2 regions of the Pseudonocardia sp. GCM10023141 genome follow, and region 2 is predicted to be linked to the other one. Evidence: riboswitches for the same ligand, from Rfam matches in the RefSeq annotation. Region 2 holds a riboswitch; the other holds the start of a gene.
The links. A riboswitch is a leader RNA that binds a small molecule or an ion and turns the genes downstream of it on or off. The one in region 2 is predicted to bind ZMP and ZTP.
Positions count from the first base shown of each region.

Region 1: another riboswitch for ZMP and ZTP. It lies ahead of ACFPFQ_RS23775 (glycine hydroxymethyltransferase); the one in region 2 lies ahead of ACFPFQ_RS30855 (5-aminoimidazole-4-carboxamide ribonucleotide transformylase).

Region 1 covers NZ_JBHSIR010000038.1:97,918-101,308, forward strand. Annotated here, with positions in the region: gene ACFPFQ_RS23765 (class I adenylate-forming enzyme family protein) at 1-975, shown strand, start outside; gene ACFPFQ_RS23770 (enoyl-CoA hydratase/isomerase family protein) at 972-1,718, shown strand; ZMP/ZTP riboswitch at 1,755-1,846, shown strand; gene ACFPFQ_RS23775 (glycine hydroxymethyltransferase) at 1,868-3,307, shown strand; gene ACFPFQ_RS23780 (TetR/AcrR family transcriptional regulator) at 3,280-3,391, opposite strand, start outside.
Region 2 covers NZ_JBHSIR010000055.1:389,368-392,758, forward strand. Annotated here, with positions in the region: gene ACFPFQ_RS30850 (gamma-aminobutyraldehyde dehydrogenase) at 1-519, shown strand, start outside; gene ACFPFQ_RS30855 (5-aminoimidazole-4-carboxamide ribonucleotide transformylase) at 529-1,737, opposite strand; ZMP/ZTP riboswitch at 1,725-1,809, opposite strand; gene ACFPFQ_RS30860 (MerR family transcriptional regulator) at 1,835-2,608, opposite strand; gene ACFPFQ_RS30865 (alpha/beta fold hydrolase) at 2,753-3,391, shown strand, end outside.

The DNA of each region.
Region 1 (3,391 bases), on a different contig from region 2:
ACCGTCGCGCACTGCGACGCCGCGATCGACCTCTACGAGCTCACCGGCGACGACCACGTGCTCAACTGCATGCCGCTGTTCCACGTCGGCGGCCTGCAGCTGGCGAGCCTGACGATGCTGCTGCGCGGCGGGCAGATCACGTTCATGGCCAAGTGGGACCCGCTCGTGTGGCTCGACCTCGTGCAGCGGCTGCGGCCCACCTACGGCGGCCTGATCTCCACGATGATGATCGACGTCGGGAACCGCACCGTCGGCTCGCCGGTGGTGCTCGACTCGTTCCGCGTCTGCATGTTCGGCGGCTCCCGCACGCCCACGGCGTCGATCCAGCGGCTGGCGGCCGGCACCGGCATCCAGGGCATCGAGATCTACGGGCAGACCGAGCAGAGCGGGCTGGTCGTGTCCTACGCACCCGACGACACGCGCCGTCCCGACTCGATGGGCAAGCCGCTCGAGCAGGTCGTGCAGACCCGGCTGGTGCCGCCCACCGGCGGTGCCGACCTCGAGCCGGGCTCCGACGACGTCGGCGAGCTGTGGGTGCGCGGCGACGCGGTGAGCCCGGGGTACTGGAACCTGGATCTGGCCGAGAAGCGCGTGGACGGCTGGTTCCGCACCGGCGACCTGATGTCGCGCGACGCCGACGGCTACCTCTACTACGTCGACCGGATCGACGACATGATCGTCTCCGGTGGGGAGAACATCTTCCCGCAGATGGTGGAGGAGCACCTCGCCAACTGTCCCGACCTCGCCGAGGTGGCCGTGATCGGCACGGCGCACGAGCGCTGGGTGGAGCAGGTCACGGCGGTGGTCGTGCCCAACCGCGCGGGTGTCACCGTCGAGGACATCGCCGCCTACTGCGCGGGCGACCCGAACCTGCGGGGCATGCACCGGCCGCGGCGCATCGAGATCGTCGACGCGCTGCCGCGCACGGGCAGCGGCAAGCTCAACCGGCCCGAGCTGCGGAAGCAGTTCCCATGAGCGTGGTGTACAAGGTCGACAACGGGGTGGCCTGGCTGACCATCGACCGGCCCGAGGCGCGCAACGCGCTGAGCAAGGCCGTGCGCGACGGGCTCTGGGACGGCATCCGGACGTTCAACGCCGACGACTCCGCCGCCGTGCTGGTGCTGACCGGCACGGGGGAGAAGGCGTTCTGCGCGGGCGGGGACCTCAAGGAGATGGCGGCGTCGGCGCTGCAGGTGCCGCCGCCGGACTTCCTGCCCCAGTTCGGCCGCAACGTCGACGTGCCCAAGCCGACGATCGCTGCGGTCAACGGGGTGGCGTTCGCGGGCGGTTTCCTGCTGGCGCAGCAGTGCGACCTCGTGGTCGCCGCCGATCACGCGACGTTCGCCGTGTCCGAGGTGAAGGTGGGTCGCGGCTCGCCGTGGGCGGCGCCGTTGTCGTGGCTGGTGCCGCCGCGTGTCGCCATGGAGATCCTGCTGACCGGCGACCCGCTCACCGCCGAACGCGCGCTCGCGCACGGCCTGGTCAACCACGTCGTGCACCTGGCCGACCTGCATGACCACACGCAGGCACTCGCCGAGCGGATCGCGGCCAACGCGCCGCTGTCGGTGCGGGCGGCGAAGCGCACCGCCTACCTCTCGGCCCCCGTGGTGTGGGACCGGGCCGAGGAGATCTGGGAACCGGTGTACCTGTCGGCCGATGCGCAGGAGGGCCCGACGGCGTTCCGGGAGAAGCGGCGCCCGGTCTGGCAGGGCCGGTAGCGCGGGGGAGAGCGGGTCGGGCGTTGCGCTAGCATTTGGCCGGGCCGTTACTGGCGTGCAAGAGATGGATCACCATCGGGGACCGGCCCGGTCACCACGACCCGTTGCCGTGCGCCTGGGCCTTCCCTGAGTTCGAGGAGGCCACAGCCATGTCCGCACCTTCCGCATCGGCGGCGTTCAACGCCAGCCTGGACGTCGTGCGCGCCGTCGAGCCGCGCATCGCGCAGGCCATCGCCGACGAGCTGAGCGCGCAGCGCGAGTCGCTCAAGCTGATCGCGAGCGAGAACTACGCCTCGCCCGCCACGCTGCTGGCGATGGGCAACTGGCTGTCGGACAAGTACGCCGAGGGCACCGTCGGTCGCCGCTTCTACGCCGGCTGCCAGCAGGTGGACACGGTCGAGGCCATCGCGGCCGAGCACGCCCGCGAGCTCTTCGGCGCCGACCACGCCTACGTCCAGCCGCACTCGGGCATCGACGCCAACCTCGTCGCGTTCTGGGCGATCCTCGCCCAGCGGGTGGAGGCCCCGGCGCTGGCGGCCGCCCAGGCCCGCCACGTCAACGACCTCACCGAGCAGGACTGGGAGACGCTGCGCCGCGAGCTGGGCAACCAGCGGATGCTCGGCATGTCACTGGACGCGGGCGGGCACCTCACCCACGGCTTCCGCCCCAACATCTCCGGCAAGATGTTCCACCAGCGCAGCTACGGCACCGACCCGGCCACCGGCCTGCTCGACTACGACGCGCTGCGCGAGACCGCCCGCGAGTTCCGGCCGCTGATCCTCGTCGGCGGCTACTCGGCCTACCCGCGGCGGGTCAACTTCGCGCTCATGCGCGAGATCGCCGACGAGGTCGGCGCCACGCTGATGGTGGACATGGCCCACTTCGCGGGGCTCGTGGCGGGCAAGGTGCTCACCGGTGACTTCGACCCGGTCGCCCACGCCCACGTCGTCACCACCACCACGCACAAGACGCTGCGCGGCCCCCGCGGCGGCATGGTGCTGTGCACCGACGAGCTCGCCGAGCACGTCGACCGCGGCTGCCCGATGGTGCTCGGCGGCCCGCTGCCGCACGTGATGGCCGCCAAGGCCGTTGCGCTCGCCGAGGCGCGCACCGCCGAGTTCCAGGACTACGCCCAGCGCGTCGTCGACAACGCCGTCGCGCTGGCCGAGGGCCTCCTGCGCCGCGGCGCCCGGCTCGTCACCGGCGGCACCGACAACCACCTCGTCCTCATCGACGTCTCTGCGCACGGTCTCACCGGCCGCCAGGCCGAGTCGGCGCTGCTGGACTCCGGGATCGTCACCAACCGCAACTCGGTGCCGCAGGACCCCAACGGCGCCTGGTACACCTCCGGCGTGCGCATCGGCACCCCGGCACTCACCACCCGCGGGCTGGGGGTGTCCGAGATGGACGAGATCGCCGAGCTCATCACCACGGTGTTCACCCACACCACCCCGCGCAGCGACGCGGCGGGCAAGGCGTCCAAGGCCACCTACGAGCTCGACGCGTCGGTGGCGGCGAAGGTCGCCGAGCAGGCGACCGGCCTGCTGGCGGGCTTCCCGCTCTACCCCGAGGTCACGCTCGGGGGCTGACCGCCCACGGGTGTCAGGGCCGGCAGCAGCAGCTCGGCCAGGAACTCCGCGACATCGCCCGGCGGGTCGGTGAGCACCAGTGAC
Region 2 (3,391 bases):
CCCGCCACCGACCTGGGCTCGCTCATCTCCCGCGGGCACGCCGAGCGGGTGCACGGGTTCGTGCGCCGCGCGGTGGAGGCGGGGGCGCAGGCGGTGCGCGGCGGCACGGCTCCCGACGGCGCGTTCCACGCGCCCACGCTGATCGTCGGCGCGGCGCAGGACGCCGAGATCGTGCAGGACGAGCTGTTCGGGCCGGTGCTGGTGGTGCTGCCCTTCGACACCGACGACGAGGGCCTCGCGCTCGCCAACGACACGCGCTTCGGGCTCGCCGCCTCGGCCTGGACGTCGTCGGTGCACCGGGCGGGGCGGGCGAGCCGCGAGCTGACGGCGGGCTGCGTGTGGATCAACGACCACATCCCGATCGTCAGCGAGATGCCCCACGGCGGCGTCAAGGCGTCGGGCTACGGCAAGGACATGTCGGTGTACGCGCTGGAGGACTACACCGTCGTCAAGCACGTGATGAGCGACAACACCGCCGTGGCGCGCAAGGCCTGGCACCGCACCGTGTTCGGGGGCTGAGCCGAGACGTCAGTGGTGGAACAGCCGCGGCATCCCGCTCAACCGCACGATCCCGTGCTCCCGGCACGCCTGCTCCACCTCGCCCGATCGCACCGAGCCGCCCGGTTCGGCGATGTGCCGCACGCCGTGGCGGGCGGCCTGGTCGACGTTGTCGCGGAACGGGAGTGCGCCGTCGGAGACGAAGCCGACGCCGTCGAGCCGCCGCAGCCACGCGGCGCGCTCCCCCGCGGGCAGCTCCACCACCCCGCCCCGCACCACCGTGGCGAGGTGGGCGCGCTCGCGGGTGTCGAGGTCGCCCTCGGCGAGCCGGATGCGCCAGCCCGTGGCGTCGAACGGGCGCACCGCGGCGTCGAACTCCACCGCCTGCACGGCGGGGTGGCGCCGCAGCCACCAGGTGTCGGTCTTGGCACCGGCCAGCCGGGTGCCGTCGATGCGCGCCTGCTGGCCCGCGCCGACCCCCACCGTCATGCCGTCGCGCACGTAGGCCACGGCGTTGGACGGGGTATGGCGCAGCACGACGAGCCCCAGCAGCAGGTCGGTGAGCACCGTGTCGGGCACCAGCTCCGCCGGCAGCGCCGCGGCGGCGGTGTGGAGCAGGTCCCGGCTGAGGCGCAGCTCGTCGCGCCGGGTGACGATGCGCAGCCCGCCGATCTCGCGGCTCTCCTGCGCGGGCGGCTCGGCGAGCGGGTCGGCCTCCAGCACGAGGAACCGCCTGCCCTTCTTCGCCGCGAGCACCGCCACCGTGTCGGGGTCGAAGCCGGGCGCGATGATGCCGTCGCTGGGCAGGCGCCGCAGCAGGTCGGCGAGCTCGGCGTCCACGGCCTGCGAGACGGCGATCATGTCGCCGTAGGACGCGCGCGGGTCGGCGTCCCGGGCGCGGACGTAGGCGCTGGTCAGCGCGCCGACCTGCGCGGCGTCCACGCCGAAGGTGGCGGCCGCGACGGCGTCGAGCGGGCCCGTCAGCGCGGCACCGGCCGGGGCCACGTGCTTGAAGGACGCGGCAGCGGGCACCCCGCAGGCGCTGCTCGCCTCGCGCACCAGCGCCCATGCCGCCAGCGCGTCCAGGATGTTGATCAGCGACGGTTCGCCGCTCAGCACCCGTACCGGCCAGCGGTCGACGAGCGACTCGACGTGGGCCTGCTGCTGGTGGGGGTTCATGCCGTAGCGCAACACGCGTGCCTCCCGGTCGGCAGTGGAACTGCGGATCGGGACGCCCAGGCGGTCGGCGCACCTTCGGTTCGAGCACTGCTCCCCGGTGGTGATCCACCCTCGCCAGTCGCAGCAGCGTCCACCTTACGCGGCGCGCGACGATCCGTCAGGCGTCCTCGGTGCGGCCGGGGAGGTTCTGCGTGATCACCCGGGACAGGTGCTCCCCCATCACGTCGGTGACGTGGCGTTCCATGGCGTGGGCCAGCAGGCCCTGCACCGAGGACGTCGCGAGCTGGCGCAGCCGGCCCAACAGGTCGGTCACCTCGGCCACCTCCTCGCCGCGGGGCAGCCAGGACTCGCCGTGCTCCGCGACGAGCCGGGCCGCGCCGACCTCGACCATCCGCCGCGCGATGTCGTCGATCGCGGGCACGATCCGCTCGTGCAGCCCCAGCACGTCGACGAGCCGGAAACCCCGACCGACGAGCTCGATCAGCGTGGAGATCAGCTGCGGGCTCGGGATCAGGCAGTGCGCGCCCTCGGGCTTGATCACGCCCAGGCGCACGGCGCGGTCGAACACCGCGGACTCCTGCTCCGGGTCCGCCACCGCAGCGGCGATGAAGGCCTCGACGTCCGCGGTGGGCATGTAGCTGGGGATCTCGTCGGTCCACGGGCTGTTGAGCGCCGTCTCCAGGCCGAGCACATCGGCGAGGTTGCGCCCCTGCTCCCAGCCGGCGATCAGCTCCGCGATCTGCGCGGAGGTGTAGCCGCGCTCGTGCAGCGAGGTGATCAGGCGCAACCGCGCGAGGTGGATCTCGGTGTAGATCCCGACCCGGCCCGCGCGCCGTGGCGGTGGCAGCAGCCCGCGTTCCTGGTAGGCGCGGACGTTGCGGGTGGTGGTGCCGGCGAGGCGGGCCAGCTCGTCGATGCGGTACTCGGACATGAACCCCCTCACCCACCCGTCGGGGGCGTCACAGTAGCGGGATCCCACCGTAGCGAGCCCCATCATGCCATTGACGAATGGTACATTCGCCGTGGCGATGACGTGGCTCACAGCGGGCGCGCACGAACCACAGGGGGTGGGCAGATGATCGAGATCAACGCCGATCGGCGCGGATCCGGGACACCGCTGGTGCTGCTGCACGGGATCGGGCACCGCTGGCAGGCCTGGGAGCCGGTGCTCGACCTGCTCGCCGAGCACCACGACGTCATCGCGATCGACATGCCCGGTTTCGGGCTCTCCCCCGCGATGCCCGACACGTACGCCCACGACCTGCCCGGCAGCACGGCGATGCTGCGCGACGTGTTCGCGCAGCTCGGGATCGCCCGGCCGCACGTCGCCGGCAACTCCCTCGGGGGGCTGCTGGCGATCGAGGCGGCGGCGCAGGGCCTGGTGGCCTCGGCCACGGCGCTGTCCCCGGCAGGCTTCTGGAACCCGCGCGACCGGGCGCGGGCCTTCCGCATCCTGCGCGGCATCCGCGCGGGCGCGCTCGCCCCGGCGGCGGCACGCGCCGCCCTCACCGGCAACTCCCGGCTGCGAGCCATCGGGCTCAGCACCCTCTACGCGCACCCGGAGCGCATCGACCGCGCGTCGGCGCTCGGCGACATGGACGCGCTGCGCGCGTCGACGGCGTTCGCGCCGACGCTGCGGGCCGGACGCAGCGTCATCTGGGAGGGGACCCAGCCCACCGTCCCCGTCACCGTCGCGTGGGGTGAGCGCGACCGC